Regions from separate parts of the Rothia sp. HMSC064D08 genome, predicted to be linked through region 2. Evidence: predicted binding sites of a transcription regulator. Region 2 holds the regulator's gene; the other holds the start of a gene.

Region 1 (7,078 bases), on a different contig from region 2:
ATGCGGGGTGACGGTTTCGGTGACGACTCGTTCAATGGAGCGAATGGCGGCGCGATGCGCGGAGGCGATGAGTGTGCTTTTCTCGCCCGCGTCTGCGAAGTTCTGCGTATCGGTCCATTTTTCCATGTATCTAGTGTATGTCGGGAATATTTCTCTCCCCCAGTTAGGGACGGGCAACCTACCCCCTGCTCGGGTTCTCTTGATCACAAACTCCTATATACAAGACTAGTATTACTGATAGTATTATTAGTAACAGCAATAGTGAAAGGAAGCATCATGGCAACCCCAACTATCGACGCTATGATCCTGGGAGCTCTGCATGAGCACCCGATGAGCGCCTACGAAATGAACAAAATGATGGACCAGCGCGGAGTGCGCGGTTGGGCGCGCATCAGCTCACCCTCCGTATACCGCAACCTGGTGCAGCTCTACAAGCAGGGTTACGTGGAGAGCACTACCGTTAAAGACAGTGCTATGCCTGAGCGCACGGTCTACTCCATTACCCTCGAAGGCAAGGAACGTCTTCATGAGCTTCTCTACGATATTGCCTCCAGCCCGGCGCGCGTAGACTTCAACTTCGTCTCCGTCATCGCGAATATCCGCATGGTGGACGAGAAGATGGGGCACGAGCTGTTGCAGTCTATTGCCGATACCTACAGCGAATGGGCAGATCGGCTGGAACAGGCTGCCGCATCCATTGACGACCAAATAGAGGCAAAGGCAACCCTAGAGCTGTGTTCCGATACCTACCGACTTATTGCGGACTGGGCACGCAAATTCGAGAAGGATTTCTACCAGAATCGCAAGAAGTAAGGGCTGATTCTGCGCGTTAAAGACTGAGTTCTGGGAGCATAAACTATGCTCCCGCCTCGGGCAAAGATAAAAACACGGCTCGGAACGAAACCTTATACGTTATGTTTCATCTATAGGTATGACTGGGTTTCCTCGGAGTAACTAACCCTCCTTGAAAGTGCCTGTGGGGCAAGCAGTAGCATGAGTTTTATGTCAAACACTATGAAAACAATTGCTATGCTACGTTCCCTACCAATTTCTGACCCAGAAGCACTCATTGAGACTGAAATGCCCATCCCTGTTCCCGGGCCCCAGGATCTCCTGGTTCGAGTGAAAGCTGTCTCTATCAACCCCGTGGATGTCAAGGTACGCGCAGGTGCAGGAGTTCAGCAAGATCCTAAAATTCTTGGTTGGGATGCGGCAGGTATCGTCGAGTCCGTAGGGGAAAATGTGTCTGGTTTTGTCCCTGGCGATGAGGTTTATTACGCTGGTGATCTCACACGCCCAGGTTCAAACGCAGAATATCAGACGGTAGATTACCGTATTGTCGCTAAGAAACCTGCATCGCTGGGGTTCACGGAAGCGGCTGCCATTCCACTTACCGCAATCACTGCGTGGGAAACGCTCTTTGATCATATGGGTCTCACCAAAGACACTTCGGGTAACCTTTTGGTGATTGGAGGGGCAGGCGGAGTCGGTTCTATGGTTATCCAGTTTGCAAATGCACGAACTTCTCTTCGCGTAATTGCATCAGCCTCACGCCGAGAATCCGCTGAATGGTGCAAGAAGCTGGGAGCGGATGACATTGTGGATCACAGCAAAGATTTGGGACAGCAAGTTCAGGATCTTGGCGGTGCCGACTACGTTTTCTCTGCTTACACTGAACATCGTGAAGAGGATATTGCCTCTGCCATGAATCCGCAGAGTCAATTAGTTTTTATTGACGATCCTCAGACTTTTAACATTGGCGCTTTTAAACCTAAGTCGATCTCTGTGACGCCAGAATTTATGTTCACTCGTTCCATGTTTGCAACAGAGGATATGGCGTATCAGTCTGATCTGCTGAGGCAGGTAGCTGACATGATTGACTCGGGACAGGTTACGGGCACTCTCACCGAGACTTTAACAGGACTTAGTGTTGAGTCTTTCCGTGAGGGGCATCAGAAAGTTGAAAGCTCCCATATGATCGGAAAACTCGTCATCTCTTATTCTTAAACTCCCGTCAATGTGAGGAGGGGCTATCGTGCAGACGATAACCCCTCCTCATATATATTCTGCCGCTATTTCGTCGTATCGTACACGTCTTGTGCGTCAAGTACTTCTTGTTTATGAGCCTCAGACCATTGGCGAAGAACTTGTAAAGGCTCAATTAGGGTTTCACCCAATGGGGTAAGTTTATATTCCACAGTAACGGGTACGGTAGGAAAGATAGTCCTGCTCACTAAACCGTCGCGCTCTAATGTCCGGAGGTTCTGGGTCAGAACTTTCTGCGTTATGCCGGTGATGCTACGCCTCAACTCTGAAAAACGTTGAGGTCCCTGCTGCAGACGCCCGATAATAAGTGCCGTCCATTTATCCGCGATCCTATCGAGAATATGTCGGCACGGACAGTTCTTGTTGTAAACGTCAGCGTTATTCTCACAAGTATCCATGAGGGAACTATAGCATTTTGAAATATCTAGAAGCTTATGCAAACAGGCGTATCGGTCCTTAGCTCTGCAAGCACGAACTCCTCCGGGAGTGGAAAGTTGCAGCGGGAGCGTAATTTACGCTCCCGCTGCAACTTAGCATTCTGTTTCGCGCCGTGATGATTTAGTCGTCACGCTTGGAGGTCACCGACAGACCGTCCATCGCAACATCCGGGTTCACATCCACCTCTACGGTATCGCCATCGTGGATAGCGCCCGAGAGGATGCCCTTCGCCAGACGATCGCCGATCTCGCGCTGTACCAGGCGGCGCAGCGGACGGGCACCGAAGGCCGGATCGTACCCTGCCAAGCCCAGCCACTCCAGGGCGGCGGGGGTAACATCCAGGGTCAAGCGGCGGTCGGTCAGACGCTTGCCCATGCCCTGAATCTGCAGGTTAACAATCTGTCCCAGATGCTCGGAAGAGAGCGGCTCGAACATGATGATGTCGTCCAGACGGTTCAGGAACTCGGGGCGGAACGCCTGGTGAACCACCTGCATCGCCTTCTCTGTGCGCTCCTCAAACGGCATCTCCTGATCGACCAGATACTGCGACCCCAGGTTCGAGGTCAGAATCAGAATCACGTTGCGGAAGTCCACGGTGCGACCCTGACCATCGGTCAAACGACCGTCATCAAGCACCTGCAGCAGGATATCGAAGACCTCGGGGTGGGCCTTCTCAACCTCGTCCAGCAGCACCACGGAGTAGGGGCGACGGCGCACAGCCTCGGTCAGCTGACCACCCTCTTCGTGACCCACATATCCGGGAGGCGCACCCACCAAGCGGGATACACTGTGTTTCTCGCCGTACTCACTCATGTCGATGCGCACCAAGGCGTGCTCGTCGTCAAACTGGAACTCCGCCAGAGCCTTCGCAAGCTCGGTCTTACCCACGCCGGTCGGTCCCAGGAACAGGAAGGAACCAATCGGGCGGTTCGGGTCGGAAATTCCGGCGCGGGCGCGGCGAACCGCATCCGCCACGGCAACCACGGCGGCTTCCTGACCGATCAGACGTTCACCGATGCGCTTCTCCATCTCCAGCAGCTTCTCGGATTCACCCTGAAGCATGCGCCCGGCGGGAATGCCCGTCCAGGAAGAGATAACCTCGGCAATGTCGTCAGCCGTGACCTCTTCAGAGACCATAGCCTCGCCATGAGCCTCAGTTTCGGCGCGCTGAGCTTCCTCCAGTTCCTTCTCCTTGGCGGGAATTTCGCCGTAGAGCAGGCGGGATGCATCCGCCAGGTTGCCCTCACGCTGTGCCACCTCGGCACGCGAGCGCAACTCGTCGATTTCGCTCTTGAGATCGCCCACACGGTTCAAACCGGCCTTTTCGGCTTCCCAGCGGGCGTTGAGCGCATCCAGCTGCTCTTTCTTATCGGCCATGTCTTTGCGCAGCGCCGCCAAGCGTTCCTTCGACGCCGGGTCGGTCTCGTTCTTGAGGGCCAGTTCTTCCATGGTCAGACGGTCTACGGCGCGGCGCAGCTGGTCGATTTCCTCGGGGGCCGAGTCGATTTCCATGCGCAGGCGCGATGCGGCCTCATCCACCAGGTCGATCGCCTTATCGGGCAGCTGACGTGAGGGAATGTACCTATTTGAAAGTGCTGCGGCGGCAACCAGGGCGGCATCCGAAATTTGCACCTTATGGTGCGCCTCGTAGCGTTCCTTGAGCCCACGCAGAATACCGATCGTGTCATCAACACTAGGCTCACCCACGTACACCTGCTGGAAACGGCGCTCCAGGGCGGGGTCTTTCTCAATGTTCTCGCGGAACTCGTCGAGCGTAGTAGCACCAATCATGCGCAGCTCACCGCGTGCCAGCATGGGCTTGAGCATATTACCCGCATCCATGGAACCTTCTGATGCGCCCGCACCAACCACGGTATGCATCTCGTCGATAAAGGTAACGATCTGGCCTTCGGATTTCTTGATTTCTTCAAGCACGGCCTTGAGGCGTTCCTCGAATTCGCCGCGGTATTTAGCGCCCGCAACCATGGACCCAAGGTCAAGGCTGATCAGGGTTTTACCGCGCAGGGATTCGGGGACGTCGCCAGAGACCATGCGCTGAGCCAGCCCTTCGACCACAGCAGTTTTGCCGACGCCAGGTTCACCAATAAGCACGGGGTTATTCTTGGTGCGCCGCGAGAGCACCTGCACCACGCGGCGGATTTCGGAGTCTCGACCGATCACGGGGTCGAGTTTGCCTTCACGGGCGAGCGCGGTCAGGTCGGTTCCGTACTTTTCAAGGGCCTGGAAGGTGCCTTCGGGGTCCGGGGTATCCACGGTGCGGTCTCCTCGTACTTGGGGAATGGTCTCTTCGATAACTTTGGCAGTTGCGCCCAGGTTTTCAAGCGCGCGAGCGGTATCGCTATCGCCGCTTGCGATGCCCAGCAGCAGCATTTCGGTGGAAATATAAGTATCACCGAATTTCTGGGCGTGGGTCTGCGCGCTCTGAATAGCGGCGAGGGCGCTGCGGCTGAAGTTTGCGTTCTGCACAGATGCGCCAGATGCCTTCGGCAGCTTCTTAATCTCTGCGGATGCGGCTTCCGAAATGGCGTCGATATCGAGCCCTGCAGCCTTGAGAACCGCTACGGCAACGCCTTCTCGCTGATCCATCAGTGCTTTGAGGATGTGCGCAGGTTCGATGCTGGGGTTACCCGCTGTCTGCGCGTTCATATTAGCGGCGGAGAGCGCTTCTTGGCTCTTGGTGGTGAATTTTGCGTCCAAAACTGTGTCCTTTCGTGTGTTGTGCGGGGGCGCATCCTGCGCCTTCTTTTTACAGCTAACTTGAGTCTACTACACTCAATGTTTGGATGCAAGGGGTTACCGACGATTTTCCGGACCAAAATTCAGTGCTAAAAAAGGCTCTTGATACGAATAAAGCGTATTTTTTCGCCGCTTTATTCGTATCAAGAGCCTTTTAGAGCGCGGGATGAGAGGATACAGACTAGATCTCAGTCCAGGAAGTCATACGGGCTTTGTTGTCGCGCCTGCTCCTCCAAAACCTCGTCAGTAACACCCTGCCGCATGCGCGCCGAGCGCCTATTGGCGTTGAAAGCAATCACGGCGGCGGTAATAGCCATGGCAAAAGTCAAAATTCCGAAGGTATTCCCAAATCCTGCACCGTAGCCCACGTAATCGGCACCCGCGAGCGCACCAATTCCCGACACCGGCACCCCGGCACGGTAGTCGGGAATGAACATCCCAAAGAGAAATGCGAGCACCCAGCAGGCCCACACGGAAAATACGAATCCCCAGGATGCACCAACCCGAAGATGCTCGCCACTGGCAACGCGACGATGTGCATCACGAAACATCCACCATGCGCCCAGGCACAGAATCACGGCTAGCGCGGGACCGAATGAGATAGCAAAAATAGGCACGAGATCACCGGCGGCACCAAAGAGAGCACGGCCTACGGTAATCCAGGCGGCAGAAACAAACGCCATGGGGTAGGCGGCATAGAGGGTTGCAACCTGCATGACGGCAGGTGTGCGTGCGGCTAATGAGTTTACGTGCGGATGCGATCCGGAGTGCTCTGATTTTTCGTTCACTGTGCCATCTTAAACGGTTTGTGCCCCAGGCTGGGGCAGCACTCACCATGTCAGCGGGCTTTCTGCGGTAAATCCCGCATAAACCTAAACTTAAACCAAAAACTTTATTGTTATACTGAGCACCTCGGGCGCTCGCGGGTGCCCATACCAACCACAGCGATAAATATTGGGAGCCTACATGAAAATACTGGCTTTAGGAGCAAGCGGTCGCACTGGAAGCCTTTTCACCCGCAAAGCGTTAGAGGAGGGACACACGGTCACCGCCTATGTGCGTAACCCCGATAAGGCGGCAACGCTTTTGGGGGAACACCAGAACCTCATTATTGTTCCTGGTACCCTGAACGATACTGAGCGGCTCGCCACGGTTTCTTCCGGGCAGGATGTGATGGTTAGCATCCTGGGGCAGAAAGCTACGGTACGGGAGTTTCTATCGACCAAGTTCATGCAGAAGCACCTGCCGCTCATTATGGAAGCGGTAGTGGGTGCGGGTGTGAAGCACTGCGTTATTATGAGCGCCTACGGGGTGGGTAATACGGTACGGAGCGCATCTTTCTTAATGCGTGTAGTGTGTAAGACCATTATGCGCAGTATTTTTAGGGACCGCGTGAAGGCCGACGCTATGGTTACTAAGTATCAGCCGTATATTTCGCGGGCACTGCCGGGCAGGCTGACAGATAAGCCTGGTAAGGGCGGGGCGAAGGTGGTTGATGTGGCGAGTGTTGCGCGAGTTCCGGGTATTCCAATGATTGCTCGTGAAGATGTTGCTGATGCTCTGCTCAGTATTGCGGGAAACCCACTGAACGCGGGGACAGATTTTTTGGTGACGATTGATGACGTTGTCCTACGGGCTACCTAGAAATGCCCGGTAGGCTTAATCTATGACGAATAATTCTTCTTTTCCCGCCGCAATTCTTTTCGACCATGACGGCACGCTTGTGGATACCGAGCCGGTGTGGGCTGCCGCGAAGGTTGCTCTGGCGGCCGAGTTCGGCGGCACCTGGACCGAGCAGGATACCCTGGATTGTCTGGGGCTTTCCATGAAATTTACG
Region 2 (7,078 bases):
AGCGCACGTGAGGTACGTCCCTTTATTGCCTAGCTCGCCACATTCTCAAAAGAAAAATTCTCATCATATATGATTTCTATACAAATTTAAGAATATCTATACATACTGGGGTCTGTTCTGGTACATGCCGTATGCCATCGCCTCATAAGATACAGCGGGCGGGATGCCACACGTTTTCTCTACGCACCGCATCCCGCCCGCTAATGAGGAAGAAATAAGACTCGCTACTCAGATTCCGCCCGCGCCGACTCCGCAAGAAGGCGCTTACGTGCATGACGGCGCACCATAATCTCATACCCAAGCTCGACCCCGATAAACCAGATAGGGCTAAGCGCCAGAGCCAACCCAGTTTCTGGCTGCAAGCTCAGGGCATAGATCATCAGAGCGAAGAACACCAAGCCAACCCAGCTCATCGTGCGACCGAACGGCATCTTATACTGCGAGGCTTCATGCCGTTGAGGGAACTTCTTGCGGTATACCAGGTACGACACCAGAATCATCGACCATGTGAAAATACCCATAATTGAGGCTACCGAAGTCACGACAGTAAACGCTTCCAGAAGCTCACGCCCAAACGCCAGCATCACCAGGCTAAAGAGCAGAAGAACCGTCGTCAGGTACAGAGCATTCGTGGGTACGCCGTTCTTCGAGAGCTTCTTCAGGAAGGAAGGCGCATTCCCCTCCTCTGCTAGGCCATACACCATGCGCGAGGTCGAAAAAATACCTGAGTTCGCCGAAGACGTTGCCGACGTCAGCACCACAAAGTTAATGAGCGAGGCGGCAATTGACACACCCGCCAGTGAGAACATCCCCACGAAAGGACTCATATTAAGGTCGAGTTTATCCCAGGGAGTCACCGCAAGAATCGCCGACAGCGGCAGCACATAGAACAGCACCATGCGCAGCGGCACGGCGTTAATTGCGCGCGGCAGGGTACGTTCGGGGTTCTTTGTCTCTGCCACGGCGGTACCCACCAGCTCAGCGCCCACGAACGCGAACAACGCAATCTGGAACGAACCTAAGAACCCCGTCAGACCGTGAATAAACACCCCGTTGCCCGATGGTCCCGGACGATCCCACAGGTGCGTGATGGAGGCGACCGTTCCATCCGGGCTCGTAAACCCGAACACGACCATCACGGCACCCACGGCAATAAGCGCCAGAATCGACACGATCTTAACCATGGAGAACCAGAACTCGATCTCACCGAAGTTTTTCACCGACGGCAGGTTCAGTGCCAACAGCGCCCCGATTACGATAAGCGCGGGAATAAATGAGGGCAGCTCGGGGAACCAGTAATGCGTGTAATCCGTAATCGCCAGCACATCCGCAATACCCGTGGTCACCCAGAAGAACCAGTACGACCAGCCGACGAAAAAGCCCGCGCGAGTACCCAAAATATCAGATACGAAATCGGTAAATGACTTGTACTTAGGGTTCGACAGCAGAATCTCGCCCATCGCACGCAGCACAAAATAGATAATGATGCCAATAATCGCATAGACAAATACGATGGAAGGGCCCGTCAGCGAAATAGTCTTCGCCGATCCTAAAAATAACCCCGTACCAATTGCACCGCCGATAGCGATGAGCTGGATATGCCTGTAACTTAATCCACGCTGCAGGCTCTCTTCACCCGTGGAACTCTCATTCTCGGTAACTGTATGCTTGGAAGGCCGCTGTGTCACTATTCCTCTTTTCTGTGTGTGCTCTGCCCTGCGGGCTACAACCTCAACAGGAAGCCCCGACCTTCGGGGCATCACGATGCAGTTCAGATTTTCGCACGAGCACGGCTCACGGAAAATCGCATCGTTACGCCATGACTACACAGAATTCTACCCGCAAAAGATGCATACCTCGCATAAACCTTGGCTAAGCCTATGCTATCTGGGGGTGGCGACACGCCGACGATGCTTCTCTCAGCCAGCACTCTCCCCCGCTAAAACGCTGAAAAATAATGCTTACCGCAAAAATTATGTTAAAACTTTACGATTAAATAAACTTTCCTGAGGTTTGCCGCTACAATTGCAATGCCCGGTGCGGAAACACCGCATCACTCATCTCATCACAAAACATCAGGAGGACACTCACTCATGGGTAAACTATCAAATGCTGCACTGCGTCTCACCGCTGGCGCGCTTGTGCTCGATGCGGGAGTCAAGAAACTCGGCGCCGACGAAGGTACCTACGCATATCTGCAGCAGATGGCAGCAACCGGCGTTCCCGCCGTCGCCAAGCTCGACCCCAAAACCTTCGGCAAACTTATTTCATACTCAGAAACCGCACTCGGCGCCACCCTGCTGACCCCCTTTATTCCTGCCCGCCTCGCGGGCGCGGGGCTGACAGCCTTCGGCGCGAACCTCATGACCATGTACTTCCGCAACCCCGATATGCATGACGGCGCATTCCGGCCCACTCAGGATGGGCAGCAGCTCGCCAACAACATCGTGATTCTCGGCGCGGGTCTGGCGTTGCTGTTCTCCGGCAAGAAGAAGTAGCCTGCACGGCGAATTTGCGGTCGCAAAGGCCAAACGGGGGCAGTTTCTTCAGTACAATGAAAAACTGCTCCCGAAATTTTTAACTCCCCAGAATTTTTAACAGTGCCTCTCTCCGCGCGCCGCTACGTTATCCTGATAGGTATGTCATCTCAAGAGCAGAACGCGCAGACCACCGCACCGGTCAACACCGATGCACCCCAGACGCCCGAGAAGAAAACGGTACCGCCCGAGTTCTTCCGCCAGCCCTACTCCTTCGTGCGCCGCGGCGACCGCCTGACCTCGCGCCGCCAAAAAGCGTGGGACACGTACTCCCAAACCCATGTGCTCGACATACCCCGGCTGCGGGCAGATACCTCTGTAGCCCCAGAAGCCACCTTCGACCCGGTCACAATCTACGGGCGCGAAGCCTACCAGGTTGTCGAGATCGGTTCCGGGCTGGGCGAAGCAATCGTGCACCGCGCCTCCGAAATGCCCGAGGCAAACTTCCTTGCCGTTGAGGTCTACACCCCCGGCATTGCGGATCTGCTGCTCAAGATGGGGCAAGCCGGGGTTGAGAATGTGCGCGTCGCTCAGGCTAACGCCCCCGAACTGCTCGATAACATGCTGGAAGAAAATTCGGTTGATGAGCTCTGGGTTTTCTTCCCCGACCCTTGGCACAAGTCACGCCACCACAAACGCCGCCTGGTCTCCCCCGCTTTTGCCGACAAGGTTGCGCGCGTGCTCAAACCCGGCGGAATCTGGCGCCTTGCTACCGACTGGGAAGAATACGCCCATGTGATGCGCGATGTCATGGAGGCACACCCCGAATTCGAGAATCTGCATGCCGGTGAAGGCGCTACCGAGGACGACCCCGTGGGCGGGTGGGCGCCGCGCTGGGAGGGGCGCATCCTGACCAGCTTTGAGAGGAAGGCTCGCGAGGCGGGCCGCCGTGCCCACGACCTGACCTATAGGCGTAAATAAATTATCTGCTAGGGAAGGGGGTAACGATACCTTCCGGCGACGCCATCGAATAAAGCTAGGAAGATAAAGCAAGAACCGCTTGCCTAGCAAACGGTTCCAGATGCTCTTTCAGCATCTTGGCTGATGAGCTATATCAACCGTACCACACTGGCTGTCCGCCCCTATTTCTGCCGGTACAGCACCACCGCCGAGGAGCGTTTGCGCGGCGCCGGGCGCTGCCCCCGCTGGATGTTCACCACATCCCCGCGGGTGCTGGCTGCGAACACTCGTTCCGCCAGCCCCAACTTGGCGTGCGCATCCTCAAGCTGAGCCTGCAGGCGGGCAATATGATCCCGGTGTTCCTCAACCATCTCTTCAAGCTCAATAATCCGGCGGATTCCCTCAAGCGAAACGCCCTCCTGCGAGAGCTGCTGAATACGCTGAAGTAAATCCACATCGCGCTGCGAATAGCGCCTGACCTTACCCGGCGCACGCGAAGGCTGCACCAACCCCAGGCGATCGTATTGGCGGAGTGTCTGCGGGTGCATACCCGCCAGCTCCGCCGCTACCGAAATCACAAAAACCGGCCGGTCGGCGCTGTAGGCAGATGCCGACGACTGCTTATTATGGGCACTCATAAGCTACCTAACTTTCTTCAAAAGGTCCTCACGGGGGTTCTCCTGCGGTGCCAGAGCAATGAACTTCTCGAAGGCTTCCTTCGCCTCATCGCTTAGGTTCTGCGGCAGGTGCACCTCGGGGATCACCAGCAGGTCGCCGGTGCCCGACTTGGTTGTGAACCCGCGTCCTTTCGCACGCAGTTTACGACCCACGCTGCCGGGAGTCAGCCGCAGTTTGACGGTTTTACCGCCGGGTACGGGTACTTCCAGCACACCGCCGTTGACGGCTTCCTCTAGGGTGACGGGGGCGCGCAGCACCAGGTTGTTTCCCTCGCGGCTGTAGTGCGGGTCATCCGAAACGCGCACGGTCACCATCAGATCGCCACCGGTGCCGGGGCGTCCCTTACCACGCACACGCACTTTCTGCCCGTCCTTCACACCCGCCGGGATGCGCGCCTCAGTACTCGTGCCGTCCGGCAGGAACACGGTCGCCTTGGTGCCCGTGTACGACTGCGGCAGGGTAATGCGCGTGCTGGTGGAAAGGTTGTTATCCTGCGGGGCATGTTGGCGCCCGCCGCCAAAGCCTTGAGCGCCCCCGAACCCGGTGGCATCCCCAAAGTCGGCACTCGTGAACCCGGCGGTACGGCGTGAACCGCCCGCGCCGCCAGCGCCACCACCGAATAGCCCGCCGAGCAGGTCTTCAATGTTGATACCTTCGGCACCGCCGCTGGTTGTGAAGTGCACGTTTTGGCCGTTAAATCCGCCGAAACCACCGGCGCCGCCAAATCCGCCAGCGCCCGCACCGAAGCCGCCGTTGGCGAACCCTGCGGCACCGTATTTACGAATCTGGTCGTATTCTTCGCGCTGCTTCTTATCCGAAAGCACATCGTAGGCTTCGGAGACTTCCTTGAATTTCTTCTCGGCTGTCTCGTTCCCGGGGTTTAGGTCCGGGTGGTATTTGCGCGAGAGTTTGCGGTAGGCCTTTTTAATATCGGAGTCGGAGGCGTCTTCTTTCACGCCGAGCGTTTTGTAAAAGTCTTCTGACAACCAGTTTTCGCTTGCCATGTGTTCTCCTTTCCCGTCGTCCGGGGTTCTTGTAACGCCCCGTCCAAAGGGGCACAACCTTAGTTTTTAATCCTATATAAAGTTTAGTCTACTAGACTCAATTTTGGAAGAGAAATCCCAGAAAATCCGCGGAAATATGCGGCAAACGGGCGGGTTCTCAATTTCTCAAGAACCCGCCCGCTGTATGCTCTACGGAGTGTTTATTCGGCGGCAGCCACCGCAACCTGTGCGGTGCGTACCACGCGCTCTTTCACGCGGTACCCGTATCGCAGAACCATCGAAATGTGGTCCGGTTCTACCTCGCTGGTCGGCTGCTGCATGACCGCTTCGTGAATATTCGGGTCGAAGGGCTCGCCCACCTCACCGAAGCGTTCCACGCCTTCCTTCTTGAGAGACTCCTCAAGTTTGGCAGCGATCGCAGCGAAGGGACCTTCCTGCAGGTCGCCGTGCTTGCGTGCGGCGTCAATATCGTCGAGCACCGGCAGAAGCAGGCTCACAATATCGCTCGCCACGAACTCCCGAAGCTGCTCCTTCTCGCGGGCGGCGCGGTTCTTGAAGTTTGTGAACTCCGCCTGCAGGCGAAGCAGGCTGTCCAGGCGTTCTGCCGCGAGTTTCGCATCCTCTGAGGGTGCTTCCTCACTCGGCTCGGGGGTTTCCCCCGCCGCAGCCTGATCGGTTGCGGCAGGGGCTTCCTCGGCCTCGGGGTGTCCCTCGGCGGCGGGGGCGTTGAATGCCTCCTCCAGTGGGTCTCCCGCAGTGTTCTCGTGTTCAGCCATGATTACTTCTTCTCGTCTTCGTCCTCGTCGATAACTTCGGCATCTACCACATCTTCGTCATCTTCCTTGGAAGAAGAAGCGGAGTCTGCGTTAGCCTCTGCCTGTGCGGAAGCGTACAGAGCCTCGCCCAGCTTGGTCTGGGATGCCTGCAGCTTCTCAAGAGCGGACTTCACGGCATCGTCGTCATCGCCTTCAAGGGCTTTCTTGAGCTCGTCGACATCGCCCTGAACCTCAGTCTTGACGTCTTCGGGCAGCTTCTCGCCGTTCTCCTTCAGCAGCTTATCGACGGAGTATGCCACAGACTCTGCCGCGTTGCGGGTGTCGGCTGCCTCACGGCGTGCCTTATCCTGCTCTGCGTGAGCCTCAGCATCCTTGACCATGCGGTCAATGTCTTCCTTCGAGAGGGAGGTACCGCCGGTGATGGTCATGGACTGCTCAGCACCGGTGCCTTTGTCCTTTGCGGAGACGTGCACAATGCCGTTGGCGTCAATATCGAAAGTAACCTCAATCTGGGGTACGCCGCGCGGTGCGGGGGCGATACCGGTCAGCTCGAAGGTACCCAGGTTCTTGTTGTCGCGAGTGAATTCGCGCTCACCCTGGAACACCTGAATCGACACGGAAGGCTGGTTGTCTTCAGCGGTCGTGAAGGTCTCAGAACGCTTGGTCGGAATAGCGGTGTTGCGCTCGATCAGCTTGGTCATCACGCCACCCTTAGTTTCGATACCGAGGGACAGCGGGGTCACGTCGATCAGCAGAACGTCCTTGCGGTCGCCCTTGAGCACGCCTGCCTGCAGGGCTGCACCCATTGCCACAACCTCATCGGGGTTAACACCCTTGTTGGGCTCACGACCGGTGAGTTCCTTCACCAGGTTAGCCACGGCGGGCATACGGGTGGAACCACCCACGAGCACAACCTCGGAAATATCCGAAACCTTGATGCCTGCTTCCTTGATAACGTCCTGGAAGGGCTTCTTGGTGCGTTCGAGCAGGTCGCTCGTGAGGTCCTCAAACTTTGCGCGAGAGAGCTTCTCGTCCAGGTGAATGGGGCCTTCGGGGGTTACCGAGAGGTACTGCAGCGAAATGTTGGTGCTGGATGCGCTGGAGAGCTCCTTCTTAGCCTGCTCAGCTGCCTCCTGCAGACGCTGCAGAGCGATCTTGTCTTTGGAGAGGTCTGCACCGGTCT

The links. Region 2 encodes HspR, which represses chaperone genes until heat shock. Its sites were predicted from a motif close to AAGTTGAGTCNNNNNGACTCAACTT; they were not measured.
Region 1: the regulator HspR is predicted to act here: its motif matches at 5,260-5,284, upstream of clpB (ATP-dependent chaperone ClpB).

The regions. Positions count from the first base shown of each region.
Region 1 is NZ_KV797895.1:377,163-384,240, reverse strand. Features, by position in the region: gene HMPREF2625_RS03995 (Sir2 family NAD-dependent protein deacetylase) at 1-126, opposite strand, end outside; gene HMPREF2625_RS03990 (PadR family transcriptional regulator) at 277-813, shown strand; gene HMPREF2625_RS03985 (zinc-binding alcohol dehydrogenase family protein) at 994-2,007, shown strand; gene HMPREF2625_RS03980 (winged helix-turn-helix transcriptional regulator) at 2,073-2,444, opposite strand; gene clpB (ATP-dependent chaperone ClpB) at 2,605-5,202, opposite strand; gene HMPREF2625_RS03970 (hypothetical protein) at 5,430-6,029, opposite strand; gene HMPREF2625_RS03965 (NAD(P)-dependent oxidoreductase) at 6,208-6,885, shown strand; gene HMPREF2625_RS03960 (HAD family hydrolase) at 6,908-7,078, shown strand, end outside.
Region 2 is NZ_KV797899.1:2,244-9,321, reverse strand. Features, by position in the region: gene HMPREF2625_RS05480 (amino acid permease) at 225-1,688, opposite strand; gene HMPREF2625_RS05475 (hypothetical protein) at 2,094-2,498, shown strand; gene trmB (tRNA (guanosine(46)-N7)-methyltransferase TrmB) at 2,640-3,458, shown strand; gene HMPREF2625_RS05465 (heat shock protein transcriptional repressor HspR) at 3,620-4,075, opposite strand; gene HMPREF2625_RS05460 (DnaJ domain-containing protein) at 4,079-5,119, opposite strand; gene HMPREF2625_RS05455 (nucleotide exchange factor GrpE) at 5,320-5,895, opposite strand; gene dnaK (molecular chaperone DnaK) at 5,898-7,078, opposite strand, start outside.